DNA from 4 places in the Eggerthella timonensis genome. Region 2 is predicted to be linked to each of the others. Evidence: predicted binding sites of a transcription regulator. Region 2 holds the regulator's gene; each other region holds the start of a gene.
What was found. Region 2 encodes LexA, which represses DNA repair genes until DNA is damaged. Its sites were predicted from a motif close to CNAACANNTGTTNG; they were not measured.
Positions count from the first base shown of each region.

Region 1: the regulator LexA is predicted to act here: its motif matches at 4,091-4,104, upstream of purD (phosphoribosylamine--glycine ligase).
Region 3: the regulator LexA is predicted to act here: its motif matches at 1,336-1,349, upstream of C1A15_RS15535 (YeiH family protein).
Region 4: the regulator LexA is predicted to act here: its motif matches at 2,539-2,552, upstream of C1A15_RS02710 (sodium:solute symporter family protein).

Region 1 covers NZ_FXXA01000002.1:585,873-593,601, forward strand. Annotated here, with positions in the region: gene C1A15_RS02570 (metallophosphoesterase family protein) at 1-318, shown strand, start outside; gene C1A15_RS02575 (ATP-binding protein) at 315-2,510, shown strand; gene C1A15_RS02580 (adenylosuccinate synthase) at 2,555-3,871, shown strand; gene purD (phosphoribosylamine--glycine ligase) at 4,160-5,455, shown strand; gene C1A15_RS02590 (coproporphyrinogen III oxidase family protein) at 5,630-6,946, shown strand; gene C1A15_RS02595 (type II secretion system protein) at 7,111-7,729, shown strand, end outside.
Region 2 covers NZ_FXXA01000002.1:2,515,075-2,522,803, reverse strand. Annotated here, with positions in the region: gene miaB (tRNA (N6-isopentenyl adenosine(37)-C2)-methylthiotransferase MiaB) at 1-1,149, shown strand, start outside; gene miaA (tRNA (adenosine(37)-N6)-dimethylallyltransferase MiaA) at 1,157-2,110, shown strand; gene hflX (GTPase HflX) at 2,310-3,620, shown strand; gene lexA (transcriptional repressor LexA) at 3,706-4,344, opposite strand; gene C1A15_RS10510 (hypothetical protein) at 4,487-4,756, shown strand; gene C1A15_RS10505 (ATP-binding cassette domain-containing protein) at 5,160-6,674, shown strand; gene nrdR (transcriptional regulator NrdR) at 6,782-7,228, shown strand; gene dut (dUTP diphosphatase) at 7,230-7,676, shown strand.
Region 3 covers NZ_FXXA01000002.1:3,624,697-3,632,425, forward strand. Annotated here, with positions in the region: gene uvrB (excinuclease ABC subunit UvrB) at 1-674, opposite strand, end outside; gene C1A15_RS15535 (YeiH family protein) at 1,470-2,543, shown strand; gene coaE (dephospho-CoA kinase) at 2,633-3,232, opposite strand; gene mnmA (tRNA 2-thiouridine(34) synthase MnmA) at 3,229-4,296, opposite strand; gene C1A15_RS15550 (acyltransferase family protein) at 4,537-6,468, shown strand; gene rpsA (30S ribosomal protein S1) at 6,564-7,729, opposite strand, start outside.
Region 4 covers NZ_FXXA01000002.1:619,115-626,843, forward strand. Annotated here, with positions in the region: gene C1A15_RS02700 (diguanylate cyclase domain-containing protein) at 1-358, shown strand, start outside; gene C1A15_RS02705 (phenylacetate--CoA ligase family protein) at 566-1,807, shown strand; gene C1A15_RS02710 (sodium:solute symporter family protein) at 2,605-4,143, shown strand; gene C1A15_RS02715 (YdcF family protein) at 4,567-5,568, shown strand; gene C1A15_RS02720 (Na+/H+ antiporter NhaC family protein) at 5,761-7,419, shown strand.

The sequences.
Region 1 (7,729 bases), 1.9 Mb from region 2:
CGCGAAGATGTGGTTGCGGGCCTGCGCAAGCACGTGAACGACGCGTACCCCGCGTTCTTCTGCGACGCGCTGGTAAACCTCACCGTGCCGCCGCGCGACAAGGAGGCGCTGCGCCGCGAAGGGCTGTTCCCCGCCGTGTTCCTGCAGGTGGCCGACGCGCAGCGCCGCAACCCGGACGAGGCCATCGCCTTCTTGCAGGACGAGTTCATCAAGAAGAACATCCAGCTGCCCAGCGCCTACACGCGCAACATCGACAAGTTCGCGGAGGCCGCCGAGAACCTCGTGCTCGATCTGCTTGCTCAGGATGATGACCAATGAAGCAATCCTATCTCGAGCGCATCAAGATCGTCAGCTTCGGCGCGTTCTCAAATAAAGTGGTGGGTCCTTTCGGGCCGCACCTCAACGTGGTGTTCGGACCGAACGAAGCGGGCAAGACCACACTCGCGTCGTTCGTGGGCGGCGTGCTGTTCGGCTGGGAAGAGGCGCGCGGCAGCCGCAACACCTACAAGCCGTCGAACGCCGAGCGCTCCGGCTCGCTGTTCTTCTCGGATGTCCCAAATGGGGACAGTCCCCATTTGGGACATTCTGAGCTCGAGCTTTCCCGCGTCCGCAACAGCGAAGGGCTCCAGGGCGATGCGTCGCTGGTGGCCGACATCGACAAGGAGACGTTCCAGACGATGTTCTCCTTGACCAGCGACGAGCTTCGGACGCTGCGCAATACCACCGACGTCACGGCGAAGCTGCTCACGGCCGGCTCGGGCACGGGCGCCTCGCCCGCCCATGCGCTGGCAACCGTGCAGGACAAGCTCGTGGAATACACCTCGCGCGCCGCCGGTATCGAGCATTCCATCGCCAACCTCACGACGCAGCAGAACGAGCTGCGCGCGAAGATGACGGTTGCAGCCGAAGAGGCCGAACGGTTCAAGCGCCAGGACAAGGAGTTCCGCGAGCTAGAGCCCCAACGCAACGAGCTGCTCGCGCGCCTCGATGCGCTGAACGCCTCCATCGAGTCGCTGACCGCTCAGCGCGCGAACATCGAAAAGCTCGACCATGAGATAGACGCGCTGGCCGATCAGATAGCCTCCCTTCACGACGAGGAAGATGTGCTGGTCACGACACATTGCGCCAATACGAGCAGCGTGTCCGAGCTGGCGAACCTGGGCACGTCGGACGAGCGCGCTTTGCGCGACCAGATCGACTCGCTGGCGGTCGACGAGGCGAAGTGCGAGCACGCCGTCGACCTGGCGCAGGACAACTTCGCCACGTCGAAAGCCGCCTACGAAGCGCTGCTCGAAACCGCCGACGAGCGCGCCCAGCGCGACCGCTTGCGCCGCCAGCGCAGCGTGCAGGTGGGCCTGTCCATCGCGTTGCCGCTTTTGTTCGTGAGCGCCGGGCTGCCGCTGTTCATCCACGGGCGCGAGATCACCAGCCTGTCGTTCACGGCGCTCGGCATCGGCCTCGTGGTGTTCGCCCTCATGCTGGCCCTCGCCGCGATGGTGATGCTGTTTCGCCCGAACAAGGAGGAGGAGGCGAAGGAGGCCCGCAAGCAGGACGCCCAATGGGTGATGCTGCAGGACAAGAAGAAACTCGAAGCGTGCCTCGAGAGCCAAGCAGCCTTCCGCGATCGCGCCCGCGCGCAACTCGATGCCGCGGGATTGGTCGAGGCGCAGGGGTCGCTGCGGCGCTCGCGCACCCTGCTCGACGAGGCCAAGGACGTCCGCGCCGAGAACAACCTGTTCCAGCAGCGATTGCAGGCGCTCGTGTCGCGCCGCAGCGCGCTCGAGGAGAGGCTCGCGTCCGCGAAGCGCCAGCGCCGCCGCCTGTACGAGCGCATCGACCTGCGCGCCGAGCGCACGATCGACGCCATCGACGACGCCATCGCGCAAAAGTCCCAGCAGCGCATGGGCCTGCTCGAGACGAGCGAGGGCCTCAACCGCCGCTACGGCGAGCTCAAGCAGGAGCTTTCCCATGCCGAGCACCTGCGCGATTTCGACGAGTACAAGCTGCTCTACCAGCAGATTCGCACGCGCCAAGACGAGAGCGCGCAGGATTACGCGCGGCTGCTGCTGGCGCGGCGCATGCTCGAGTCGGCCATCGCCACCTGGGAAAGCAAAAGCCAGCCGGAAGTGTATCGCCAGGCTAGCCGCCTGCTTTCGCTCATGACCGACGGCCGCTGGACCAAGGTGAGCCTCACTGCCGAAGGCCGCTTGCAGGTGACGGACGCGGTGAAGACGACACGCGATCCCAGCCACCTGTCGCTCGGCACGTGCCAGCAGCTGTACCTCGCGCTGCGCATCGCGCTGCTCATGACCGCCGACAACGTGGGCCGCGCCGTTCCCATCCTGGCCGACGACATACTCGTGAACTTCGACTCCGCCCGTCGTGCCGGCGCTGCCCGCGCGCTGGCCGAGCTTGCCCGGATGCGCCAGGTGATCCTCTTCACCTGCCATGAAGAAATCGTCGAGACGATGAGGGAAGCCGATTCGACGCTGAATGAAGTCGAACTGTAATATACTGTGATTCTGCGATACAAACACCGAAAGGACGAAGAGACATGCCGAGCACGGTTCTGATTGGCGCCCAGTGGGGCGACGAAGGCAAGGGCAAAGTCACCGACCTGATCGCGCGCGAGTACGATTACGTGGTTCGCTACCAGGGCGGCAACAACGCGGGTCACACGGTCATCCACGGCGACAAGAAGCTCGCGCTGCATCTCATGCCCTCCGGCGTCATGTACGAGCACGCGGTTCCGGTCATCGGCAACGGCGTGGTGGTGGATCCGGGCGTGCTCATCAAGGAGATGGCCATGCTGGAAGCCGAGGGCATCTCCTGCAAGAACCTCAAGATCTCGTGCGACGCGCATGTGATCATGCCCTACCACAAGGATTTCGACGGCGCCGACGAGAAGCGCCTCGGCGACAACAAGATCGGCACCACGAAGCGCGGCATCGGGCCCTGCTACCAGGACAAGGTGGCGCGCAAGGGCATCCGCATCCAGGATCTGCTCGACGAGAAGATCTTCCGTCTCAAGCTGGAGGCGGTGCTGTCCCAGAAGAATCCCATCCTCGAGAAGATCTACGGTCTGCACACCTACACGGTGGAGGAGATCTGCGAGGAGTACCTCCCCTACGCGCGCATCCTCAAGCCGTACATGGCCGAAACGGCCCAGCTGCTGAACGAGGCCGTGCGTGCCGGCAAGTCCATCCTGTTCGAGGGCGCGCAGGGCACGCTGCTCGACATCGACCACGGCACGTATCCCTACGTCACGTCCTCGTCGTGCTGCGCCGGCGGCGCCGCCACCGGCACGGGTGTGGGCCCCACGGTCATCGATCGCGTGCTCGGCATCCAGAAAGCCTACGTCACGCGCGTGGGCGAGGGCCCCTTCCCCACGGAGCAGCGTTTCCCCGAGGACGGCGGCGAAGGCGAGGAAGCCGAAGTGGGCGAGCTCCTGTGCAAGGTGGGCCACGAGTTCGGCGTGACCACGGGGCGCAAGCGCCGCTGCGGGTGGTTCGACGCGGTCATCGCGCGCTATGCGGCCGAGGTCAACGGCCTCACCGACGTGGCGCTGACGAAGCTCGACGTGCTGAGCGCGTTCGACACCATCAAGGTGTGCACGGCCTACGAGTGCGAAGGCAAGCTGTACGATTACTTCCCGATGCAGCAGAGCGTGCTGTTCCATGCGAAGTCCGTGTACGAGGAGCTTCCGGGTTGGAAGGACGTCGACATCACCGGATGCCGCACGTTCGAGGAACTTCCCGAGAACGCGCAGCGCTACGTCGAGTACCTGGAGAAGATCACCGGCGTGCCGGTCAGCATCATCGCCGTCGGCCCCGATCGCGACCAGACCATCATGCGCGGCTGGGATCGGTGATGTTCCGCCGTTCTGCCGAACGGCGGAACGGCTCGACGCGGTAAAGCGTCGATGCGTCCGACCTCGCGGCGATGCCGACGGCTCGCGTACCGAAGTACGCTTCGCCACCGCCATCCTCACGATCTCGGTTACCTCGACGCTTCTCGCTGACTGTACGAACGACCTGTGCGGCACCGTTTGTTTCACGTGAAACAAATCGTCGCAAAAGCGTGCGATAAGGGAACAAATGTTTCACGTGAAACATGGCATTGAACCATTGAGAGGGCTTTGGGTTTGAAAGGACCTGACATGAACATCTTGGTATTGGGTGGCGGCGGCCGCGAGCATGCTATCGCGTGGGCGCTGGCGAAGTCCCCGCGTACCGACAACCTGTACGTGGCGCCGGGCAACGGCGGCACGGACGGCATCGCCCAGAACGTCGCGGGCCTGAACGCCGAAAACGGCCAGGACGTGCTTGCGTTCGTGCGCGAGCACGGCATCGACCTCGTGGTCATCGGCCCGGAGGCTCCGCTCGTGGCCGGGGTGGCCGACGTGCTGCGCGCCGAAGGCGTGGCCGTGTTCGGCCCTGATGCGCAAGGCGCGCAGCTCGAGGGCAGCAAGACGTACAGCAAGGAATTCATGGACGCCAACGGCATCCCCACGGCGCGCTACGCGAGCTTCACCGAACTCGAGCCGGCGCTGGCCTACGTGCGCGAGCTGGGCGCGCCCATCGTGGTGAAGGCCGACGGCCTCGCGGCGGGCAAGGGCGTCATCGTGGCCGAGGAGCTGGAGGACGCGGAAGACGCCGTGCGCTCCTGCTTCGACGGCGCGTTCGGCGACGCCGGCAACGTGGTGCTGGTCGAAGAGTTCCTCACCGGCCCCGAGTGCTCGCTGCTCGCGTTCGTCACGGGCGGCAAGGCTCATTGCATGGTGACGGCGCAGGACCACAAGCGCGCGTTCGACGGCGACCGCGGGCCCAACACCGGCGGCATGGGCGTGTACTCGCCGGTGCCCATCGTGGAAGCAGACGAGCTCACCGCCATGCGCGAGATCATGGAGCGCTCGGCGGCCGCTACGGCGCGCGACCCGTTCGTGAACGACTACCGCGGCGTGCTGTACGGCGGCTTCATGCTGACCCCCCAGGGCCCGAAGGTGCTCGAGTTCAACGCGCGCTTCGGCGACCCCGAGACGCAGGTGGTGCTGCCCCGCCTCGAGTCCGACCTCGTGGATATCATGCTGGCCGTTGCCGAGGGCCGTCCCGACGACATCGACCTGCGCTGGTCCGAGCAGTGGGCCGTATGCGTGGTGCTGGCCAGCGAAGGCTACCCGGGCGCGTACGAGAAGGGCAAGGTCATCCTCGGCATCGACGAGGCCGAGGAGATCGAGGGCGTGACGGTGTTCCATGCCGGAACCGCCAAGAACTTCGACGACGAGCTGGTCACCGCCGGCGGCCGCGTGCTGAACGTGGTGGCCTTGGGCGATTCGTTCGACGACGCCCGCGAGAAGGCGTACGAGGCGTGCGACCTCATCAACTTCGAGGGTAAACAATACCGCAGCGATATCGGAAAACGCGCCGCCGCCGGGCGTGCCGCGTGGGAGAACTGACGGTGCGCCGTTCTGCCGAACGGCGCACCTAGTCGACGCTGCGAAGCGCCGAGGCACCCCGCCTTGCGGCTTTTGCGCTTTCCCTCACGTGCGAACGCACGCTCGGCCGCGCAACACCGCAATGCGAGGCACCTCGGCGCTTCTCGCTGACTTTTTTGGACTGGAGAGTTTTAGATGCTTTCAGAACGTTTGCTTACCACGGTCGTGCGTCAATGCACGAAGAACTACCTGCGTCTGGAACCGACGCAGGAACGACGCGTGCCCGGCCCGGTTCCCGGCCAGAAGTACATGCTGTACATGCACGTGCCGTTCTGCGAGCGGCTGTGCCCGTACTGCTCGTTCAACCGCTTCCCGTTCGCGGAGGATCGTGCAACGCCCTACTTCGCCAACATGCGCAAGGAAATGCTCATGTTGAAGGACCTGGGCTACGATTTCGAAAGCCTGTACGTGGGCGGCGGCACGCCGACGATCATGATCGATGAGCTGTGCGACACCATCGACATGGCGCGCGAGACGTTCTCCATCGGCGAGGTGTCGAGCGAGACGAACCCGAACCACCTGATCCCGGCCTACTTGGACAAGCTGCAAGGCCGCGTCCAGCGTCTGTCGGTGGGCGTGCAGAGCTTCGATAACGACCTGCTCAAGCAGATGGACCGCTACGACAAGTACGGCAGCGGCGAGGAAATCCTCGAGCGCATCGGCGAGGCGAGCCCCTACTTCACGTCGCTCAACGTGGACATGATCTTCAACTTCCCGGCGCAGACCGAAGACGTGCTGTTCTCCGATATCGAGCGCGTGGTTGAAAGCGGCACGAGCCAAACCACGTTCTACCCGCTTATGGCAAGCCCCAGCGTCGCCCGCTCACTCGCTCGTACCGTGGGCAAGGTCGATTACGCCCGCGAGCAGCGCTTCTACGAGATCATCTCCGAAGTGCTGGCCGGTGGCGAGAACCCGTTGTTCGAGCACGGCAGCGCCTGGACGTTCAACAAGCGCGGCACGGGCGCGGCAGGCGAGGACGCGATGATCGACGAGTACGTGGTCGATTACGAGGAGTATCCGGCCATCGGCAGCGGCGGCATCACGTACCTGGGCAACAACCTGTACGTGAACACGTTCTCGGTGAACGACTACAACGACGCTATCGAGCACGACCGCATGTCGCTCATGGGCAAGGCCACGTTCTCGAAGCACGATCAGATGCGGTATCGTTTCATGATGCAGCTGTTCGGCCTGCGCCTCGACAAACGCCAGTTCGAGAAGGATTTCGGCGTGACCGTGGAGCGCGGTTTGCCCGTGGAGATGGCGTTCATGAAGGCGTCGGGCGCGTTCGATCGCGACAATGCGGACGAGCTGACGCTCACGCCGAAGGGGCGCTACCTCATGGTGGTGATGATGCGCCAGTTCTTCATCGGCGTGAACAACCTACGCGACCAGGCCCGCGCCGCCCTCGTCGGCGAAGAGCGAGAGCTGATCTTCGGCGACGGAAAATAACCCGCCGCACCCGTCAATCAAAAGTTGAAACGCCCGCGCATTGCCGCGGGCGTTTCTGTTGTATACGTTCCAGTTTCGATATCCCCCCGTGTCGTAAGTGTTATGATGCATAGCTAAAGCTTTTTGCGCTCAATCGCCTGGTAGGAGAAGGAAAAAGCATAGCAATGACCGATCGGGTTAAGCATACGGCGGGTTTCACGCTCGCTGAGCTGATGATGAGCATCGCCATCATTCTCGTCCTTGCGGCCATCGCTATTCCTTCTTTCATGACCGCTCAGAACAACATGCGCATGGTCGAGCTCAACAGCGCAGCCCAATCCATCGCCAACGCTGCCCAAACCCAGATGACCGCGAAGAAGGTGTCGGGCACGTGGATGGACTTGGTGAGAGACGGCGACAACTACAAGAGCGATTTCCCGGTAGCCCGGCTGGCGCAGACTGATACGAACGTGCGCCTCATGACCGCGGCCACCGCGCGCTCGCAAGGCATCGCTCCGTCTCTCTCCATTGACGACACGGTTCGCAATGCTGATTACATCATCGAATTCGACGCTTCCACCGCGTCGGTGACCAGGGTGTTCTATTCCGATGGCAAGTCGGGGTTCTTCGGAACCTCAACTCCTGCCGACGGCGCTGTTCTGACCTACTACACCGCGAACGGCGCTGCTCCCGACGATCAGGACCGTCGCTTGCGAAACAACCCTATGGTCGGCTACTACGAAGGCACCCCTGCGGGTGCGACCTCCGAGGTTGCTCTCAGGAATCCGGTGATTTGGGTGGATG
Region 2 (7,729 bases):
GGCACGCCGCTGTCGAAGCGCATCGTCGCCGTGGGCGGCTGCATCGGCCAGCGCGACGGCGAGAAGCTCGTCGAAGAGCTGAAGCACCTCGACGTGGTGTTCGGCACGCACAACCTCGGCTCGCTGCCGCGTCTGCTCGAGGCGGCGCTCGCCGAAGGCGGCCATCAGGTGGAGGTGCTCGACGCCGCGTCGTCGTTCCCCACCGAGCTGCCCACGGCGCGCGAGCACGAGTGGGCGGCATGGCTGCCCATCACCATCGGCTGCAACAACTTCTGCTCGTATTGCATCGTGCCGTACGTGCGCGGGCGCGAGAAGTCGCGGCCGCTCGAGGATATCGTCGCCGAGGCCGAGCGCTACGTGGCCGCCGGCGTGAAGGAGATCACGCTGCTCGGCCAGAACGTGAACTCCTACGGGCGCGACCTGTACGGCTCGCCCCGCTTCGCCGCGGTGCTCGACGCCCTCGATCAGACGGGCATCGAGCGCCTTCGGTTCGCCACGAGCCATCCGAAGGACCTCAATGACGAGGTCATCGGCAAGTTCGCGACCCTGCGGTCGCTCATGCCGGCGCTTCACCTGCCCGTGCAGTCGGGCTCGGACGCCGTGCTCGCCGCGATGAACCGCCGCTACACGCGCGACCACTACCGGGGCCTCATCGCGAAGCTGCGCGACGCCGTGGGCGACATCGCGCTGTCCACCGACATCATCGTCGGGTTCCCCGGCGAGACGGCCAAGGACTTCGAGGACACGTACCGGCTCGTGGACGAGGTGGGCTACCACCAGGTGTTCACGTTCATCTACTCGAAGCGCGAGGGCACGCCGGCCGCGTCCATGGACGACGACACGCCGCGCGAGGTGATCCAGCAGCGCTTCGACCGGCTCGTGGACCTCGTGCAAAAGCGCGCCTTCGAGGCGAACCAGCAGGATCTGGGAAGCACGATCGACGTGCTGGTGGAAGGCTCGTCGAAGCGCGACGAGGGCCTGCTGGCGGGCAAGAGCCCGAAGAACCAGACCGTGCACGCGCCGGCGCCTGCGGGCACGCGCGCGGAGGACCTTGCGGGCAGCATCGTGCGCGTGCGGGTGGACGAGGCGAAGACGTGGTACCTCGCGGGCGAGGTCGTGGGCGAGCGCGATGCGGCCTCCGCACGCTGAGCCGGCCTTGACGGAGGCTTCGTTCGCGCTGGGCGCTCCCGTGGTCTGCGTCGTGGGGCCCACCGCGTCCGGCAAGACCGACCTCGCGCAGCTGCTCGCGCTCGAGCTGGGCGGGGAGGTGGTCAGCGCCGACTCCATGCAGATCTACCGCGGCATGGACATCGGCACGGGCAAGCTGCCCGCGTCCGAGCGCCTCGTGCCGCATCATGGGCTCGACCTCGTCGACCCGGGCGAGCCGTTCTCCGCCGCGCTGTTCCAAGAGTACGCGCGCGGCTGCTTCCGCGCGATCGACGCGCGTGGCAAGCGCAGCGTGCTGGCGGGGGGAACGGGCTTCTACGTGCGCGCGGCCGTCGATGCGTACGACTTCCCCGCGGGCGAGCAGGTGGGCAATCCCGTGCGCGACCGCTATCAGGCCGTGGCGCGCGAGCAAGGCGCAGAGGCGTTGTGGAAGCTGCTCGCCGCGCGGGACGAGGCGAGCGCGGCGCTCATCCCGCCCGCCGACGTCAAGCGCGTCGTGCGCGCCTTCGAGCTGCTCGAAGAGGGCACGACGTACGCCGCGCAGCGCGCCCGGCTCTCTCGGCTCCCGCAGCTCGTGCCCGCGACCTTCTTCGGCTTGGCCGTCGACCCCGATGTGCTGCGCGCGCGCATCGACGCGCGGGTGGAAGCCATGGTCGAGGCGGGACTCGTGGCCGAGGTGGAGGGGCTGCTCGCGCGCGGCTTCCGCGAAGGGGTGACGGCGCCCCAGGCCATCGGCTACAAGGAGATCGTCGACGCGATCGACGGGCGCATCTCCCTCGACGAGGCCGTCGAGCGGATCAAGCTGGCCACGCGGCGCTACGCGAAGCGGCAGCGCACGTGGTTCCGCAAGGACGCGCGCATCCGGTGGCTCGACGCGACGAAGCGCGAGCTGCCGTCACTCGCCGACGAGGCGCTTGGGCTGTTGAACGGCGACGTTGCCTGACGGTTTCCCCAGACGGAAGGGCGCATGTGGTATGATACGGAGCCACGGGCAGGGTTCTGCCGTCGAACCGTTCAAGATCGGAGCACCTATCATGCAGACAGCGCACGCGTTTCTCTAGCGGCCGACACCGCTTCCGACTGTCTTCGCGCGCCGGCGCCGATGCCCGGTGCGCTCATCTCTGCATCGAAAGGTTGCATCCATGACGGAATTCGAATCAGTCATCACGCGGGGCATGACCCCGGTTTCCGAAGATCGCCGCGAGCGCGCCGTGCTCGTCGGCGTCGACCGCCCCGGCTCCACCTGGCCTTTGGTATCGTCGCTCGCCGAGCTCGAACGTCTCGTCGACACGGCGGGCGCCGACGTGGTGGCCACCACCACGCAGAAGCTCGACGCGCCCAACCCGCGCACGTTCGTGGGCACGGGCAAGGCCGAGGAGGTGGCCGAGCTCGCGCGCGCCCACGCGGCCGACCTCGTGGTGTTCGACGACGAGCTGACGCCCTCGCAGCAAGCGAACCTCGAGAAGGCGATGGGCCGCGACGTGAAGGTCATCGACCGCACGGCGCTCATCCTCGACATCTTCGCCCTGCACGCCACCAGCAAGGAAGGGCGGCTGCAGGTGCGGCTCGCCCAGAACGAGTACCTGCTGCCGCGCCTGCGCGGCATGTGGGCGCACCTGGCCTCCAACCGCATGGGCGGCGGCGTGGGATCTCGCTTCGGCGAAGGCGAGAGCCAGCTCGAGGTCGACCGCCGCATGGTGCGCAAGCGCATCACATCGATCAAGCGCGAGCTCAAGCACCTGGCCGACGTGCGGGCCGTGCAGCGCGAGAGCCGCTACGAGAGCGGCATGTTCAAGGTGGCGCTGGCCGGCTACACGAACGCCGGGAAATCGAGCCTGCTCAACCGCCTGACGAATGCGGACGTGCTGGCCTACGACAAGCTGTTCGCCACGCTCGACTCCACCACGCGCAAGTTCGAGCTGCCCGAGGGCCGCGAGATCACCATCACCGACACGGTCGGGTTCATCCAGAAGCTGCCGACCACGCTCGTCGAGGCGTTCAAGTCGACGCTCGACGAGATCACGGGCGCCGACCTCGTGCTACACGTGGTGGACGCGTCCTCTGACGAGTACGAGGCGCAGATCGCCGCAGTGGAAGACGTGCTCGGGCAGATCCAGGCGCAGGACCTGCTGCGCGTGCTCGTGTTCAACAAGTGCGACCTGCTCGACGAAGAGCGTCTCGGCGTCCTCAAGGCGCGCCATCCGCAGGCGCAGTTCGCGTCGGCGGCGACGGGGGAGGGCGTGAGCGAGCTCGTCGAGCATATCGCCCGCGTCGCCTCGGCGCAGGACGAGCACCTCGACGTGCTGATCCCCTACAACCGGGGCGACCTCGTCTCCATCGCTCACGAGCGGTGCCGTATCCTCTCGGAGGCGCACGAGGAGGAGGGCACGCACATCGTCATGCTCGCGGGCCCTTCGTACGCCGGGCTCTTCAGGCCGTTCGCAATAGCTTAGAGTTACTCTAAGGAACGGCAAGCGCCCCCGTCGCTTCATCGAGCGACGGGGGCGCTGTTGGTTCGTCCGGCGTGCGGCGCCAGCGCTAGAGGCGACGGAATACCGCGACCACCTTGCCGGCGATGGCGCAGTCGGTGGTGATGATGGGGTCCATCGTGGAGTTCTCCGGCTGCAAGCGGATATGGTCGCTTTCCTTGAAGAAGCGCTTCACCGTGGCGCCGTCGTCGATGATGGCCACGACGATGTCGCCGTTGTTCGCGACGGGCTGCTCTTTGACCACGACGTAGTCGCCGTCGTTGATGCCTGCCTCAATCATGCTCTCGCCGCGCACGGAGAGCAGGAACGAAGGAGCGTCGCCCACGATCTCGGTGGGAAGCGACAGGGTGTCGGTGATGTTCTCCTCGGCGAGGATGGGGGAGCCGGCGGCCACGTTGCCCACGAGGGGCACGCTCACGATGTTGCTGAAGCTGGGCTGCACCACGTTGGTGGCCAGGGCGGCGTCCTCGAGCGGGTAGGTGAGCGCGATGGAGCGCGACTTGAGCGGGTCGCGCTTGATGAGGCCCTTCTCCTCGAGCGCCTTCAAGTGCACGTGCACGGTGGAAGGGGAGGAGAGGCCGAGGCTCTGGCATACCTCGCGCACGGTCGGGCCGTACCCCTTCTCTCGAATGCACTCCTCGATGCAGTCGAGCACCGCTTGCTGGCGCTTCGTCACTTTCTCGGCCATGGATCGTCCTTTCGTCGCCGCTCTATCTTCTACCGAACAAATGTATGAAATTCCTATTGACATGAACCTTTGTTCGACCTATTATATACGCGAACAAAGGTTCTACGCAAGAGCAGGAGGGCATAAAATGAAGAATTTTGAGATGAAGTACCCTGTTGAGGGAACCTCGGCCCTTCAGCCGAAGCTGGATTCGGCGCCTGCTCGACGCGCGCGCATCATCTCGTTTCCCGAGCGCCCGTCCCAAGACGGAGGCGCTGCGCGATCGAAGCACGGCAGCGCATCGTTTGCGTCCGCGCTGCGCGCAGGCACGGCGCAAGGCGTGTCGTTCGGCCGCATGCAGCGCTGGCAGGCCGTCGTCGGCGGATGCGCGTTCGGGGCGCTCGCGTTGGCCAGCCTGCTCATGGGGTTGTAACCAGCCGTTTTCCGCTCATCGTCGGCCCGTGCGGCCGTTCCCTGATCCACAGATGCTGCGTTTCTGTGGCTGCGTAGCGCCTCCGCCACCCCGGAGGCGCGTCCATTCGGGGGTTTACGCATCCTGCGCGTCGTGGTAGACTCGGCCGAGCAGCAACAAACCGCGCCGCCGCGCTTCCATGTCGGCAGGCGCTTCGCGAAGGAGACAAGGAACATGAAGCGATAACGAAAGCCCTATCATCGCCCCTTGCATGCATCAACCAGCCGCATCGGGTGCGCTTTCGTCATCGTTCTCGACTCCGCCTCGCGCTTCATCCGCTAGCTCCGATTCGCGCGGCTCCCTTTCATCGGCATCGCTGAACGCTGCGCAGAGCCATCCGTGCGCCTCTTCGACGGAGGTCGCCATGTTCATAACCGCTCACCATCTTTCCCATACGTACGAAGGCGCCGACGAACGCGCCCTCGACGACGTCTCGCTTGTGTTCGCGAACGGCTGGACGGGCATCGTCGGGCCGAACGGCGCCGGCAAGAGCACGCTCGTGCACTGCGTGTGCGGCATCCTGACGCCCGATCAAGGCAGCGTGTCGCCTCGAACGCGCGGCACGGTGTGCCGGCAATCCACCTCATCGCCCCCTGCGACGCTCGAGGAGTTCGCTTGCGACTACGGTTCCACGGCCGTCAAGCTGCGCACGCTGCTGGAAATCGAGGACGAGTGGCTCTGGTGCTACGAATCGCTGTCCCATGGCGAGCGCAAGCGCATCCAGATCGCCTGCGCACTCGCCGCAGAGCCGCAGGTGCTGGCGCTCGACGAGCCGACGAACCATCTCGACGCCCCCACGCGCGACCTCGTCGCGCAAGCGCTCGCCTCGTTCAAGGGCGTCGGCCTGCTCGTGTCGCACGATCGCGCGTTGCTCGACGAGCTCGTGCGATCGTGCGTGTTCGTCGAAGCCGGCCGGGCGACGGCCATCCCGGGCACGTACACGCAGGCGCGCCGCGAGCTCGACCTGCGCCGCGAGACCGTGCGCGCCGAGCGACGAGCTGCTCGCGACGAGCTGGCGCGCATCAAAGCCGAGAGCGTGCGGCGCGACGGGGTCGCGGCCCGTTCGGCCGCCCGCCGCTCGGCGCGGCATCTCGACCGCCACGATCACGACGGGCGGGCGAAGATCAAGCTCGCCGTCTACTCCGGGCAGGACGGCAAGGCGGGCAAGCTGTCATCGCAGATGGACAAGCGTATCGAGGCCGCAGAGAAGCGCCTCGAAGGCCTCGATGCCAAGAAGGAGCGTCGCAGCTCCTTGGAGTTGGACGCCCAGACTGCCGCGCGCAAGGTGCTCGCCCATCTTCCCGAGGGCAGCATGCCGCTCGGTGCCGGGCGCATGCTGCGCCATCCCGAGCTGTACCTCGGCAACGAGGACCGCATCGGCCTTGTCGGCAGGAACGGAGCGGGGAAGTCCACCCTGCTCAATGCCTTGATTCGTCAGGTGACGCTGGAGGAGGGGGTGGCCTATATTCCGCAGGAGACAACCGACGATGAGGTGCGCGCGTTGCTCGACGAGCTTCGGGGGCTCTCGTCGGCCGAACGAGGGCGCATGCTCTCCATCGTGGCGCGGCTCGAGTCGCCCCCGGCGCGCGTGCTCGACGGCGAGGAGCTCAGCCCGGGCGAGGTGCGCAAGCTCATGATCGCGCGCAGCCTGCTCTCCTCGCCGCACCTCATCGTCATGGACGAGCCGACGAACCACCTGGACATTCGCTCGATCGAGGCCCTGCAGGACGTGCTCGGCGATTGCGCGTGCGCGCTTGTGCTCGTGTCGCACGACGAGCGATTCCTCGACGCCCTCGTGGACGAGCGCTGGTCGTTCGAGGTCGAGCGAGCGGAAGGGGAGGTCGGACTGGGGGATACGTATGTGCGCGTAGCCTGGTAGAAGCGGCGTGCGGGGATCGTGCAGGTTTTTTGCGCGAATCCGACATGTTGATTGAACCACTATATATTGTATGTTAGGCTGAACCCAAAATCGACAAAGGAGCAAGTATGCGTTGTCCTTCCTGCGGCAATCCAGAGTCGAAAGTGGTCGACTCGAGGCCTTCCGAGGACGGCACGGCCATTCGCCGCCGCCGCGAATGCCTCGAATGCGGGCGTCGTTTCACCACCTACGAGCGTCTGGGCGACAACCCGCTCATCGTCATCAAAGCCGACGGCTCGTCGGAAGCCTACGACCGCCAGAAGCTCATGCGCGGCCTGCTCAACGCCGCCGCCAAGCGGCCCATCGGGCCCGAGCAGATCGCCTCGCTCATCGACAGCATCGAAGCCGAGCTGCGCAACGCCTCGAAGAGCGAGATCGGGTCGAAGGATCTGGGCGACATGGTGCTCGTGCGACTCGCCAAGCTCGACGACGTCGCCTACGTGCGCTTCGCGAGCGTGTACAAGGACTTCCGCAACGTCGAGGAGTTCGCCGCCGCGTTGGAGGGATTGCGCTAGCATGGAGCATGTTTCGGTACCTTTGCAGCAGCTCGATGCCGAGCTGCCCGTTCCCGCGTACGCCTATGCGGGCGATGCCGGCGTCGACTTGCGCGCCACCTGCGACGACACGATGCAGCCTTTCGAGCGCAAACTGGTTCCGTGCGGCATCGCCGTGGCCATCCCGCGCGGCTACGCGGGGTTCGTGCTGCCGCGCAGCGGTCTTGCCATCAAGCACGGCGTATCGCTGGTCAATGCGCCCGGACTGATCGACAGCAACTACCGCGGCGAGATCCAGGCCATTCTGGTGAACCTGGATCCGCAGAACACGTTCGAGATCAAACGGGGCGATCGCATTGCGCAGCTCGTCATCATGCGCGTGCCCGACGCCGCGTTCGACGTGTGCGGGGAGCTGCCGGAGACGGAGCGCGGCGCTGGCGGGTTCGGCAGCAGCGGCGTGAGCCTGTAGATCCGTGCCGTTTCAACTCGCTTAGAGTTACTCTAAGCAGGAAGGGAGGGGAT
Region 3 (7,729 bases), 1.1 Mb from region 2:
GGGAACACGTCGAGCGCATCGCCGCGCACGCGGAACGTGCCGCGCTTCTGCTCGTAGTCGTTGCGATCGTATTGGATGTCGATGAGCTCGTGGATGACCTGGTCGCGATCCATGTCCTTCTGCTTGTCCACGAACACGGCCATGCCGGCGTAGTCCATCGGCGAGCCGATGCCGTAGATGCACGACACCGATGCCACTACGATGCAGTCGCGTCGCGACAACAGGGCCGAGGTGGCCGCATGGCGAAGCTTCTCCACCTCTTCGTTGATGGACGCGTCCTTCTCGATGAACGTGTCGGACGAGGGCACGTACGCCTCGGGCTGGTAGTAGTCGTAGTACGAAACGAAGTACACCACGGCGTTGTCGGGGAAGAACTCCTTGAGCTCGCTTGCCAGCTGCGCCGCGAGCGTCTTGTTCGGCGCCATGACGAGCGTGGGCTTCTGTACGGCCTCGATGGTCTTCGCCATGGTGAACGTCTTGCCGGAGCCGGTCACGCCAAGCAATGTCTGGTAGCGCAGGCCGTCCTTGATGCCCTGTGCCAGCTTCTCGATGGCCTGCGGCTGATCGCCCGCCGGCTCGTACGGCGAGATCGCCTTGAACGGCGTTGCGGCGAGGCGAACTTCGGGCAGCTTGCCCTCCATCTCGATGCCTTCGATATTGGAAAGATGAGCCATGCTGCTCCTTCCGAACAAACAGCGTAGCGCCGACACGTCGGGCTGCGCAACGAAAAATCTCATAAGAGAACCAGTGTAGCACAGCACCTTTGATATGAACATATGTTCGTTAGTAAATGGTTACGGAGCAGGGGGCAATCCGCATCGGAAACCCTCCTCCCCGCCTCCCCGCCCCGGCCGCGACACCATGCCGACGGCGCCGGTTCGTTCGATCCACTGGCTTGGAGAAAGAACGAACGCGTTTCTTCCCGCTTCTCTCTTAAAGGCATCGAATTCGATGCCTTTGAATCGCGGGTTGTGAAGGCTTTCCCGCAAACCTAGGAATTCGACTACATCACGGTTTCGCAACCAGTTCTGTATCGTGGTTTTCGGCGCCGACGATCGGTAGCGAGCGATATCGGTAAGCGACACGTAGTCTTCATATTCTGCGTGCGTTATGAGAGAAATCGCCAGTCCTCGCGCTTGTATCGTCTCATGACCGGACATAACAGCATGCACCCCTCTGAGGCGTTCCGAAATCTGAGAGGGTCCTGCGGATCCTGCAAGCATGATGCGGGCGGCGCGGAACATCCGTCGCCTCGATGGGCATCCGACCGAGCGACGCGATCGGCAAGCGCTTGCACTGGCTCTTTTTGCTTTCTGATAGTATATCACACCGTAGCAAACATTTGTTCGTAAATATTGGAAAACAATGCGGATTTGCAGCACGCAGCGACACTGAAGCAGTGATATACTCTGTCGCCGTTGACGAGGGAATGCGAGGCGAGGGCCCCGCTTGCGACAGAAGGGCCGATCGTGACCAACGTGCTGAAGAATCTTCCCGGGCTTGCGGTGTGCGCGGCCATCGCCGTGCCGTGCTGGTTCATCGGGCAGCTGTTCCCCATCATCGGCGGGCCCGTATTCGCCATCCTGGCGGGCATGGCCATCGCCGTGTTCTGGAAACAGCCCACGCGCGGCCCCGTGCAGACGGGCATCGCCTTCACCGGCAAGAAGGTGCTGCAGGCCGCCGTCGTGCTGCTGGGTTTCGGGCTGAACCTCGCGCAGATCGCGCAGGTGGGCATGATGTCGCTGCCCATCATCGGCTCCACCATCGCAACCGCGCTCATCACGGCGTTCGTGCTGCACAAGGTGCTGCACATGCCCTCCGAGATCTCAACGCTCATCGGCGTCGGATCGTCCATCTGCGGGGGCTCGGCCATCGCGGCCACCGCCCCCGTCATCAAGGCGCACGACCGCGACGTGGCCCAGGCCATCTCGGTCATCTTCCTGTTCAACGTGCTGGCCGCCCTCATCTTCCCGTCGCTCGGAGTGGCGCTGGGCATGTCCAACGAGGGCTTCGGCCTGTTCGCCGGCACCGCCGTGAACGATACGTCCTCGGTGACGGCCGCCGCCGCGGCATGGGACGGCATGCATCCGGGATCCAATGCGCTCGACCAGGCCACTATCGTGAAGCTCACCCGTACGCTGGCCATCATCCCCATCACGCTCGTGCTGGGCATCTGGGTGGCGCGCCGCGAAAGCCATGATCCCGCCGCGCTGGAGGCGCAGGAGCACAGCGTGGTCAAGCCCGCCGGCAAGCTCGGCGGCTTCAGCCTGCGTCGTGCGCTGCCCGTGTTCATCGTGCTGTTTTTGGCTGCATCCGTCATCACCACCGTCGCCGTTGCGGCGGGCGTCGATGTCGCGCTGTTCGAGCCGCTCAAGACGCTGTCGAAGTTCTTCATCGTAATGGCCATGGCCGCTATCGGCCTGAACACCGACATCGTGCATCTCGTGAAGTCGGGCGGCAAGCCCATCCTCATGGGCCTCTGCTGCTGGATCGCCATTGCCGCCGTCAGCCTCGGCATGCAGCACGTCCTCGGCCTCTGGTAAGCCGCCGACGAGCACAGTCAAGCGTCGGCAAGGAAAAGGGCCCCAGTTCTGAACCGAACCGGGGCCCTTCGTGTGCGGCGCGACGACCCTTACAGGTCCTTCGAATACTCGCCCCACCAGGCGAGCACCTTGTTGCGCATCTCATCGGGAGTGCCGTCGTTGTTGAACACCACGTCGGACGCCTCGATGCGGTCGGCGTCGGTGATCTGCTGGGCGATGCGGCGACGCACGTCGGTCTCATCCCAACCGCTCTTCACGGCGCGCTCGATGCGCAGGTCGATGGGCGCCAATACGGCGATCACCACGTCGGCATCGTAGGCGAGCGACGTCTGGCGGTTCTTGAACACCGAGTGCTCCACCACGACGGCCTTGTGGCCCTCGGCCTCCAACTCGGCCACGCGGTCGGTGAACGCCTCTTCGATGCGCGGCAGCGTGATGCGGTTGAGCTTGCGCGTTTCCGCAGGGCTCACGAACGCCTTGGCGGCCAGGGCGCGGCGGTCGATCTCCCCGTCGGCTCCCAGAATGTCCTCGCCGAACGTCTCGACGAGCTCGGTTTTCACCGTGTCCCACATGAGGACGTCGTGGCCCACCTGGTCGAGATCGATATTCGGCAAGCCCTGCTCGACGAGCACCTTGCGGGCCGTGGACTTGCCGGCTCCCATGCCGCCGATGATGAACAGCTTCTTCATGCGTGCACTACCTCCTCAATCATGCCGCCTCCCAATACGGTGTCGCCGTCGTAGAGGACGGCGTATTGGCCCGGCGCCGTGGTTGGCTGCGGACTCCGCAGCGCGAGCGATACGCGCTGGTTGTCTTCCGGCTCTATGATACACGCACAGGGACGGCTCCGGTAGCGAAGTTTCACCATCGCGTCGTACGGATCGCCGAGCGTTGGATACGCCTGCCAGTTCATGGCGCCCACCACCACCCGGTCGATGAGCGTGTCGTCGGCGAATCCCACCACGAGCTCGCCGGTCGAAGGACGCTTCTCCACCACGTAGTACGGCTCGGGCCCGGCTACGCCGATGCCCTTGCGCTGCCCCACCGTGTAGTTCGACAGCCCCTCGTGACGGCCGAGCACCTCACCCGCACGGTCCACGATGTTCCCGGGCGCGTCCTCAACCCCCCTCGCGCGCAGAAACGGCCGGTAGTCGCCCTCGATGAAGCAGTTGTCTTGGCTTTCCGCCTTCTCGGCCACCGCAAGGCCCAAATCGGCCGCGATCACGCGCACCTCCGCCTTCGTCATGGCGCCGAGCGGCAGCACGAGGCGCGCCAGCTGCTCCTGGCTCAGCAGCGACAGCATGTAGCTTTGGTCCTTGCGGGCGTCGAGCGCCGTTTTCACCACGAACCTGCCCGAATCGGCCAAGCGGGCGATGCGCGCGTAATGGCCGGTGGCGACGCGCTCGCATCCGCATTCGTCGGCGACGCGCAGCAGCGCGGGCATTTTGCAGCGCGCGTTGCAGCCCACGCAGGGACTCGGCGTGAGCCCTGCGGCGTACGAGGAGACGAAGGGCCCCACCACGCAGCGCTCGAAATCGTCGACGCACGTCGGCACCGCATGGGGAATGCCCAGCTGGGAGCATACGGTCGCCGCATCGGCCACCGCGCGCTCGGTGGCGGCGTTGTCGCGGAACCGGCAGGTGACGCCCACCACCTCGTACCCGGCGCGCATGAGCAGCGCCGCCGACACCGCGCTGTCCACCCCGCCGCTCATCCCGAGCGCGATGCGCCCGTTTCCTCGATCGCTCGACACGAAGCACGTCCTTTCTCGTTACGGAGCCTCCAGTATAGAGGATGCGACGGCCCCGGGAAGGCACGGCTCGCGGCGCGGAACCAGACTCATACGAAGATCTGATTTTCAATATTTCGTGGAAACACCCTTCTTCACGGTACGTTGCCGCTGCGGAGCCATCTTGTTGTGCAAACATTGCTATACTGAAAAACTTGCGCGTCATGCGCTTATATAGGTTACGCAGGAGGGTCACGGAAGCATATGTCGGGGACGAAATCACGCTACATTCCCGCGCTCGATGGTTTGCGCGCATTCGCCGTTCTCGCCGTCATCGCCTACCATCTGGGCATGCAATGGGCTCCGGGCGGGCTCTTGGGCGTCACGGTGTTCTTCGTGCTTTCAGGCTACCTGATCACCAGTTTGCTGCTCATCGAATGGGACAACACCGACACCATCAACCTGCCGCAATTCTGGCTGCGCCGCGTGCGCCGGCTCATGCCCGCCATCGTGCTGGTCATCGTATGCACGGCCGCACTGTGCACCCTGCTCGACCACAGCCTGCTCACAAAGCTGCGCGAAGACATGTGGGCCGCGCTGCTGTGGGTGACGAACTGGTGGTACATCTTCCAAGACGTATCGTACTTCGACGCGCTGGGCGCCCCATCGCCGCTCACCCACTTCTGGTCGCTCGCCATCGAGGAGCAGTTCTACCTCGTCTGGCCCGTCGTGCTGCTCGTCGCCCATAAGATGGGCGCGAAGCGCACCACCATGCGCAACGCAACCCTCGCGGTGGCTCTGCTGTCCGCGCTCGAGATGGCGTTGTTGTACAACCCGCTCGACGATCCGAGCCGCGTGTACTACGGCACCGACACCCGCGCCTTCTCGCTGCTCATCGGCGCGTGGCTCGCGTTCGTATGGCCGTCGCACCTGTTGGGCGCGCAGAAGAGCGTGCACCTCACGAAGCAGGTGCGCACCATTCTCGACGGCGTCGGGATCGTCGCGCTCGTCGCGCTGCTGGGCCTCATCGTGTTCGTGGACGGCTTCTCGCCGTTCCTCTACCGCGGCGGCATCCTGCTGGCCTCCATCCTCACCGCCATCGTCATCGCGGTGATGGTGCATCCTGCCAGTCTCCTCGGGCGCATCGCCGGGGCGAAGCCGCTCGTATGGATCGGCCTGCGTTCGTACGGCATCTATCTGTGGCACTTCCCGTTGTTCCTGCTCATGAACCCGCGCAATTTCACAGGCGAGACGCCGTGGTGGATGTACCTCGTGCAGGTGGCCGTCGTGTTCGCCTGCGCCGCGTTTTCGTACCGCTTCGTCGAGAACCCGCTGCGCAAGGGAGCCATCGGCACGTTCGTGAAGGGAGTGCGCGAGCACACCATCGACCTGCGGGACTGGATGACGCGCCATGCGTTGCTGTACGGCGCGGGCGCGCTCGTCACGGCGGTGGCCGTCGTAGGCCTCATCGTCGTGCCTCCCACCTCGGCCATCGGCGCTGCCGACTTGCTGAAGGACGAGCAGGCCCATACCTCGCAGATGCCGGAGCTGCCCGTCGACGACACGGCGGCCGAGCAGCCCAAGCTCGACGTGCTCATGATCGGCGACTCGGTCTCGGTTCGCGCCATCCCGCAGTTCGAAGAAGCGTTCCCCTACGGCGCCCTCGACGCCGCCGTGAACCGCCAGCTCTATGCAGGCCGGGAGACGTTCGACTTCTACGACGACCAGAACATCGTAGGCGGCGTGGTGGTGTTCGCGCTCGGCACGAACGGCGCGGCGAGCGACGAGCAGCTCGACGAGCTCATCGCAGCGGCCGGCCCCGACCGCCAAGTGTTCTTCGTGAACACGCGCAGCCCTCAGTCGTGGGTCGGGCAGACCAACGGAGCCATGTTCGACGCAGCGGATCGCTACGAAAACGTGCACGTGATCGACTGGTACACGGCCAGCGCCGACCACGACGAGTACTTCGATGGCGACGGCACGCACCTCACCGAAGAGGGCGCGCAGGCCTACATCGGGCTCATCCACGATGCCGTGGAGCCGCTGCTGCCCGAACATGCCGAGAACGACGAGACCGCCGTGGTGAAGTCGCCGCTCGAGCTGGCCGCCGACGGCGCGCAGAAAGCCGCGTCCGATGCCGTGCACGCCCTCGCTGCGCGCGCGGCAAGCGGCCTGGCCCCCCAGCCGCAGCAGTAGCGCACCCGCAAAGCTAGCGCATCGAATCCCTGAACGCAAAGAGGGCCGGTCTTGCGACCGGCCCTCCTATTCATGCATGGTATTGAAGCTGGACGTTACTCCGCAGCCTCGGGAGCGGCAGCTTCCTCGGCGGGGGCGTCGGCCTTCTCGACCTTCTTCTTGGCCGGCTTCTCCTCAACCTGGATGGACTCGTCCACTTCGATCTCGAAGCCCAGGTCGGCCGCGGCGGCCTTCATGGACAGGGAGATGCGGCGACGCTCGGGGTTGATCTCCATGACCTTCACCTTCACCTCGTCGCCGGCCTTCACGACCTGAGCCGGGGTGTCGATGTGGCGCATGGCCATCTCGGAAATGTGCACGAGGCCCTCGATGGACTGGCCGAGCTCGATGAACGCGCCGAACGGCACGATCTTCGTCACCTTGCCGTCGACGATGGTGCCCACCGGGTAGCTCTCGACGAGCTTGACCCACGGATCCTCCGTCGTCTGCTTGAGGCCGAGCGAGATGCGCTCACGCTGCAGATCGACGTCCAGAACCTCGACCTCGACCTCGTCGCCCACCTTGACGACCTCGGACGGATGGTTGACGTGGTTCCAAGACAGCTCGGAGATGTGCACCAGGCCGTCGATGCCGCCGAGGTCGACGAACGCGCCGAAGTCGACGATCGAGGAGACGGTGCCCTTGAGGCGCATGCCCTTCGAGAGCTTCGCGAGGATCTCGGCACGCTCGTTCTTGCGGCCTTCCTCGAGCAGCACGCGGCGAGACAGCACGACGTTGTTGCGGTTGCGGTCCATCTCGATGACGCGGGCTTCGATCTCGGTGCCCAGGTACATGTCGAGGTCCTTGACGCGACGGAGGTCGACCAGCGACGCCGGCAGGAAGCCGCGCAGGCCGATGTCGAGGATGAGGCCGCCCTTGACGACTTCGATAACCTCGCCCGTGACCACTTCGCCGGCCTTGAACTTCTCTTCGACGCGAATCCAAGCACGCTCGTACTCGGCACGCTTCTTGGAGAGGATCAGGCGACCGTCCTTGTCCTCCTTCTGGAGCACGAGGGCTTCGATCTTCTCGCCCAGCTCGACGATGTCGGACGGATCGGCATCCTTGCGGATGGACAGCTCGCGCGACGGGATGACGCCCTCGCTCTTGAAGCCGATGTCGACGAGCACCTCGTCGTGCTCGATCTTGACGACCGTGCCGTCGACCAGATCGCCCTCGTCGAACTCGGTCAGCGTGCCGTCGATCATCGCGTTCATCTGCT
Region 4 (7,729 bases), 1.9 Mb from region 2:
CGACAACTTCAAGACGGTGAACGACACGCTCGGCCATCCCGAGGGCGACCGGGTTATCGAGGAGTTCGCCGAGGTGCTGGAGCAGGTGTTTCCCCGCGATGCGCTCATCGGTCGCATGGGCGGCGACGAGTTCGCCGTGTTCTCCACGAGCCCGCTGTCCGTCAGCGACGCCGAGGTCAAAGCCCGCCAGCTCATCGAATCGTGGGGAGCCCGCTCCGCCCAGCGCGACGTGGAGCTGGGATGCTCGGTGGGCATCGTGCGCGTGGTGCGCGGATGCACGTTCTTCGATCTCTATCGAGCGGCCGACCAGGCGCTGTACGTTAGCAAGGGAAACGGGAAGGCGTGCTTCAGCTGGTGAGCGGCAACCGGTCGCGCGCGAGGGCGAAGTTGCGGGTTTGCAATCGCGCGCGCTTCGCCTAGAATGGACGCATGGAACACGTGAACGACATCCTTTCCTCCCGAGCCGTGGTTTCGGCAGGGCGATGGCTTTAGCTTCAAGACTCGCGCTTGCGGGCTTGAAGCATCTTCATATCCGGTAGAAGATATCGTTCCCGAGAGGACCATCATGCAGCTTACCAACGATCAGTTCACGCTCATCAAAGACCAGTTCAAAACCCTTATGGAGCGCTCGCCGTTCTACGCGAGCAAGTTCGAGGGCATCGACCTTTCCGACGTGCAGACGCAGGAGGACTTCGAGAAGCTCCCGTTCTCCGAGAAGGACGACCTGCGCAACGCCTATCCGCTGGGCTTGCAGGCCGTGCCCGACGAGGAAATCGTGCGCATCCACAGCTCCAGCGGCACCACGGGCACGCCGGTCATCGTCCCTTACACGCAGCAGGACGTCACCGACTGGGCCATCCAGTTCGCGCGCTGTTACGAGACGGCGGGCATCACGAACCGCGATCGCATCCACATCACCCCTGGTTACGGGCTATGGACGGCGGGCATCGGCTTCCAGCTGGGCGCCGAGCGCCTGGGCGCGATGGCCATCCCCATGGGGCCGGGCAACACCGAGAAGCAGCTGCGCATGATGCAGGACCTCAAGTCCACCGTGCTGTGCGCCACCAGCTCCTACGCGCTGTTGCTTGCCGAGGAGATCGCCGAGCGCGGCATTCGCGATCAGATTCACCTGCGCAAGGGCGTCATCGGCAGCGAGCGGTGGGGCGACAAGATGCGCCAGCGCATCGCCGGCGAGCTGGGTGTGGAGATCTACGACATCTACGGCCTTACCGAAGTGTACGGCCCCGGCATCGGCATCTCGTGCAACGAGCATCACGGCATGCACATCTGGGACGATTACGTGTACGTGGAAATCGTCGACCCCGCGACGGGCGCGCCCGTGCCCGACGGCGAAGTGGGCGAGCTCGTGCTGACCACGCTGCGCAAGCAAGGCGCGCCGCTCATCCGCTACCGCACGCACGACCTCACGCGCATCATCCCGGGCGATTGCTCCTGCAAGTTCGGTCATCGCCACCCGCGCATCGACACGTTGACCGGTCGCACCGACGACATGTTCAAGGTGAAGGGCTGCAACATCTTCCCCGCGCAGGTGGAGGAAGTGATCGCCGCCACCGACGGCACCTCGAGCGAGTACCAGGTGATGATCGAGAACATCAGCGGCAAGGACGTGCTCACGGTGCTGTTCGAAACCCCGCTGCACGACGAGGCGAAGCAGCGCGCAGAAGAAGAGCTGGCCCTCATCTTCAAGGCGAAGTGCGGTTGCACCCCCGACGCCAAGGGCGTTCCCATGGGCGAGCTGCCCCGCAGCGAGAAGAAGACCAAGCGCATCTTCGACAGCCGGTACTAAACGACCGAACCCCGGCGCGGCCCGCTGCTTCCACAGGCTGGGCCGTGCCGTCGGGGTCGGATGTTTTCAAGGGTGGGGCCGTGCCGCCGAGGCCGGATGTTTCACGTGAGGCATCTGTTCTGGCAGGTTGGGGCGACTCGGCGCGATTCGGCACGATTCAGGCCGCCGCTCGCTCCTCAAGTGTGGGCGCAAATCGATAGCCATGACAAATCAGAGGCCTCTGGACCCTCCCCCACGGCGATTTCGAAAAGCGCGACCGGGGGTTTCTTCGGTTCGAGCGGGGACCCGAGGCGAAATTCCCTCCGAACATTGTCATAGGTGCCGATTTGCGCCCACTAAGCGGGAGCGGCAAGCGCGACGCGCGCGATCGCCTCGATTCGCTAACTTTTTCACGGTGCGGGCTGCTCCACTATGGTAAAGTATGCCCATGCATTCTGCGAAGGGACATACTGCCGTCGAACAGCGCTGGCGCCTCCAGCTCGCCGTTGCGGCCGTGTGCCGATCCGTCGCCCCGCGCCCTGCGGACTCGCTCGCGTCCGCATTTGCCGCGAAACCGACCCCCGAGGCCGACGCGACCGCCTACCGCGCACTTTCCTATTATTCCTATCGATACCTCTAGCACATGGGTTTGCCCGTGGTGCTTCGTCGGTGTTGTGCTGACGGGTGCCGCGCCCCGGCAAAGTCATGTGCGCCTCCTGCGAATCAGCAGGTAGCGTTGGAGTGTTTCACGTGAAACATTCGTTCGCGCCGCTGCGAGTAGCACGACCTGTAGGTATATGATCGAGAAGGAATCTCCCATGATCGAGAAGATATGCATGGTACTCATTTTCGTCGGCGTGGCGGTGGGCGTCGGCATTTACTGCCGACGACATACCGGAAGCGTTGACGGGTTCATTCTGGGCGGCCGCAACGTAGGTCCGTGGCTGAGCGCGTTCGCGTTCGGCACGAGCTACTTCTCCGCCGTCATCTTCGTGGGCTACGCCGGCCAGTTCGGCTGGAAATACGGCGTCGCCGCCACGTGGATCGGCATCGGCAACGCCATCCTCGGCAGCTTGCTGGCCTGGTGGGTGCTCGGCCCGCGCACGCGCGAGATGACGCATCGCCTGGGCGCGTCCACGATGCCCGAGTTCTTCGGCGAGCGCTACCAGTCGAAGGGTTTGCGCATCGCGGCCGCGGCCATCATCTTCGTGTTCCTCATCCCGTACACGGCCAGCGTCTACAACGGCCTGTCGCGTTTGTTCGGCATGGCGTTCGGGCTGCCGTACGAGTGGTGCGTCATCGGCATGGCGGTTATCACCTGCGTGTACGTGGTGCTGGGAGGCTACATGGCCACCGTCATGAACGACTTCATCCAAGGTATCGTCATGCTGTTGGGTATCGTGGCGGTCATCGTGGCCGTGCTCGTGAACAACGGCGGCTTCACCGAAGCGCTCACCACGCTGTCGCTCATTCCGGCCGAGGGGTCCGAGATGGCCGGCCCCTTCGTCAGCTTCTTCGGGCCGAATCTGCCCGACCTGCTGGGCGTCATCGTGCTGACCAGCCTGGGCACGTGGGGCCTGCCGCAGATGGTGCAGAAGTTCTACGCCATCAAGAGCGGTCCCGCCATCAAGCAGGGCGCCATCATCTCCACCGTGTTCGCGATGGTGGTGGCGGGCGGCAGCTACTTTCTGGGCGGGTTCGGTCGCCTGTACGGCGGACAGGTTGAGATGACGGCCGCCGGCACGCCGGTGTACGACTCCATCATCCCCACCATGCTATCCACGCTGCCCGACCTGCTCATCGGCATCGTGATCGTGCTGGTGCTGAGCGCGTCCATGTCCACGCTGTCGTCGCTCGTGCTGACGTCGTCGTCCACGTTGACGCTCGACCTCATCAAAGACAACCTTGTGAAGAACATGAGCGAGAAGAAGCAGCTGGGCTACATGCGCGTGCTCATCGTGGTGTTCATCGTGATTTCGGCGGTGATCGCGCTCGTGCAGTACAACTCGTCCATCACGTTCATCGCGCAGCTCATGAGCATCTCGTGGGGCGCGCTGGCCGGCTCGTTTTTGGGCCCCTTCTTCTGGGGGCTGTACTCGCGCCGGGTGTCGCGCCCGGCCGTGTGGGCCAGCTTCATCGTGGGCGTGGGCCTGACCACGGGCAACATGATCGCCGGATTCGTGGGCACGGCATTCATCGCGTCGCCCATCAACTGCGGCGCCATCGCGATGGTGCTGTCGCTGATCATCGTGCCGGTGGTGAGCATGTTCACGAAGCGCGTGGACTTCGAGGTCGACCCGCCGCACGCCGAGGGCGCTATCGACCGCGAGTACGAGCAGGAGCTGGAAGCGGAATAGGTCCGCGCGCGGGCGCGCCGCGAGTGGGCCCGGCGCGGCTGCGCGGCGGGTGCGCTCGCGGGCGTCACGGGCGCCTGGCGGCGTGCACGCGGTTTTCATTTGCTCGTCATTTGCTTTTCTGGGAGCGCTCGATGCCTCGCGCCGAGCGCTCCAGGGTCGATTCGTCTCCCGCAGCGCTTCTGACCAGGAGCGCTGCGGGACCATCCGCGCCAAAGCCGAGTCGGATCTCATTTGCTCGCCATTTGCTTGGCCGAACTCTCGCGTGATTCACGTGAAACATCCGTTCGTCGGGCGCGCTCCGCAGGTGCAGGTGCCCGCGGGCGATGCCCGGCCCTAAAGGAACAATTCGATGACGGCGGAGCGTCGAACGCTATACTATCGATGACCGTGCCTATCCTTCTGTACCCCGTCGGAAGCCTACCCATGCTTTTCACACTGTTTCTCATATACTTTCCCGCACTCGTGTTCGGGTTCCTGTTCATCAAGAACTTCCGCAAGGAGCCGCGGCAGTTCCGCAACGCGCTGTACTTCCTGCTGTTGTGTCTGTTCGCGTTCTACGGGATGTCCATTCAGTTCGAGCTTCCGTGGCTCGTGCTCATCGGGCTGGCGGCTATCCCGTTCGGCACGGTGGCGCTCGTCGTGTTCCTGCTGGCGAACACCTTCGTGGTGGTCAAACGCGAGGGGCTCAGCCTATCGCATCTGCTGCCGGGGCTGTTCGCGCTGTTCATCGTGTTCGTGTGCGTGGCAGCGCCGCTGTTCTTGCTTATGCGGGTTACGCCGATCGTGCTGGCGCTGGCGTTGCTCGTGATCATGGAGGGCTCGTACGTGGCGTTCACGTTCTCGGCGCTGCTGCTGTACTCGTGGCTGTACCGACGGTTGCCGAAGCGCCGCGACTACGACTACATCGTCGTGCACGGCGCGGGCCTGTCGGGAACGAAGCCCACGCCGCTGCTGGCCGCGCGCCTCGACAAGGCCGTCGAGCTCTGGGAGGCCGACGGGCGCCGCGCGGTCATCATCGCGTCGGGCGGCCAAGGCGCCGACGAGGCCGTGTCGGAAGCGGAGGCCATGCGCACGTACCTCATCGAGGAGCGCGGCGTGCCTGCCGACGCCATCATCGAGGAGGACCGTTCGACCACCACGATGGAGAACCTGCGCAACTCCAAGGCCATCATGGACGCGCGATCGGGCGCGGGCGCGTACCGCGCCGCCGTGGTGACCAGCGATTACCACGTGTTCCGCACCGCCGAGTACGCGCACAAGATCGGGCTCGCCGCCGACGGCGTGGGCAGCAGGACTGCGCGCTACTTCTGGCCCACCGCATTCATCCGCGAGTTCGTGGCCGTCAGCAACGCCCATCGTTGGCCGTTCGTGGCGATCTTCGTGCTCTGGCTGCCCTTCGCCGCCGTCGCCCTTTTTCAGTTGTAACGCGTCGCAGACTAAAAACATCGGCGTTTTCCTAGCCCCTTTATCGCGCGTGCTTGTATACTAAAGCGACTGGTGCCGAGCGACGGCGATTCGGCCTGCGTCCTCAAGCATCGCGTTGGGAGAAGCGCGGCGAGGATGAAGGCGGAACCACGTGCATGCCGTTCGGCGAATTGCACGACGAAGGGGACGCATATGGAAGGGTTTGACCTCATTAGCACGGGGGTATGGTCGATCATACCGCCGATTCTGGCGCTGGGCCTGGCGCTGATCACGAAGGAGGTGTATTCCTCGCTCGCCATCGGCGTGTTCGTGGGCATGGTGATCTACCAGTTCTCGCTCAACGGCGTGGGCGTCGAGCCGCTCGTCGACTCGTTCACCATGGTGCCGCAGATGATGGCCGAGCAGATAGCCGGCAACGGGGCGCTGCTGCTGTTCCTTGCGCTCTTGGGCGCGCTCGTGGTGGTCATCGCGGCTGCCGGCGGCTCGCGTGCGTACGCCGAATGGGTGTCCACGCACATCAAGAACGCGAAGATGGCGCAGGTGCTGACCGCGGTGCTGGGCATCATCATCTTCGTGGACGACTACTTCAACTGCCTCACGGTGGGCGCGGTCATGCGCCCCGTCACCGACCGCTTCAACATCAGCCACGAGAAGCTGGCGTGGATCATCGACTCCACCGCGGCGCCCATCTGCATCATCGCGCCCGTGTCGTCGTGGGCTGTGGCCGTGGGCGGCTACCTGGGTGAGGGCGGCTTCACCACGTTCGTCCAGTCCATCCCGTACAACTTCTACGCGCTGCTCACTATCGTGTTCGTCTTCTTCATGTGCGCGTCGAAGAAGGACTTCGGCCCCATGCGCGTGGCCGAGGCCGAGGTCGCGCAGCCGTCTGACCAGCAGCATCGCATTCCGCCGAAGGACAGCGCGCTCGAGTCGATGTCCACGGTGGGCATCTCCGATCGCGACGCGGCCGACGCGCTGCCGCTGAAGCTGGACACGGTCATCGCCGAGGAGGACGAGCTCGACGAGGCCGCGCAGATCGCGGTCGAGGAATTCAAGGGCATGTCCATCTCGGATAAGGGCCGCGTGTTCGACCTGATCGTGCCCATTGTGGTGCTCATCATCTTCTCGATTCTGGGCATGCTGTACGCGGGCGGCTTCTTCCAGGGCGTCGACTTCGCCACGGCGGTGGGCGAGAACCCGGTGTTCGGCCTGTGCATCGGCGTGTGCGTGGCGCTCGTGGTGACGGCGGCCATGTTCCTGCCGCGCAAGCTGATGACGCTGTCGGGCTACATGGACGGCGTGGCCGAGGGCGTGCGCTCCATGGTGGGCGCCATCATGATCCTCGTGCTGGCGTGGAGCCTGGGCGGCACGTGCCGCTACCTGCTGGGAACCGGCGAGTTCGTCAGCGGCTTCCTGAACAGCATCGGCGTGGGGCTGGCGCTGCTGCCTGCCGTCATCTTCATCGTGGCCGCGTTCATCGGCTTCGCCATGGGCACGTCGTGGGGCACCATCGCGCTCATTCTGCCCATCGTCATCGGCGTGTTCCCGGCTCAGGATCCGCTGTTCCTCGTGGCCATCGGCGCCACGCTGGGCGGCGCGGTGTACGGCGACCACGTGTCGCCTATTTCGGACACGACCATCCTGTCGTCGGCCGGTGCGCAGTGCAACCACCTGCGTCACGTGGCCACGCAGCTGCCGTACGCGTCGGTGGTTGCCGCCGTGTGTCTCGTGGGCTACATCATCGCCGGTTTCACCGGCAATCCGTGGATCGCGCTCGTGGTGGGCGCGGTGCTGATGATCGCCGCCGTGCTGGTGCTCCATCGCTCGAAGTACGGAGCGGTGAAGGCGTAACGCGCGAGCGCGCGGGGGCTGCGGCGGAAAGGCCGGGGCCCCCGCGCTGGCGCCGCCCGCTGGTGTCCACCGCCGCCGCCCACCCCTGGTGTCCACCAGCGCCGCCGCCAACTGCTCCCCTGGCCTCCCCTGGCCCGCCCGCCGACCCCCCCTGGCGCCGCGCAGGATCCTTCGACTCCGGCCTGCGGCCTCCGCTCTGGATGGCACTCACGCGCCTAGCACAAAATCGCAGTTATGAACGATTCTATGCCTCAGCGAAAATCGCGACCTGGGCTTTCTCTTGCGCGCGATGCTTTCTTACCGCCAAAAT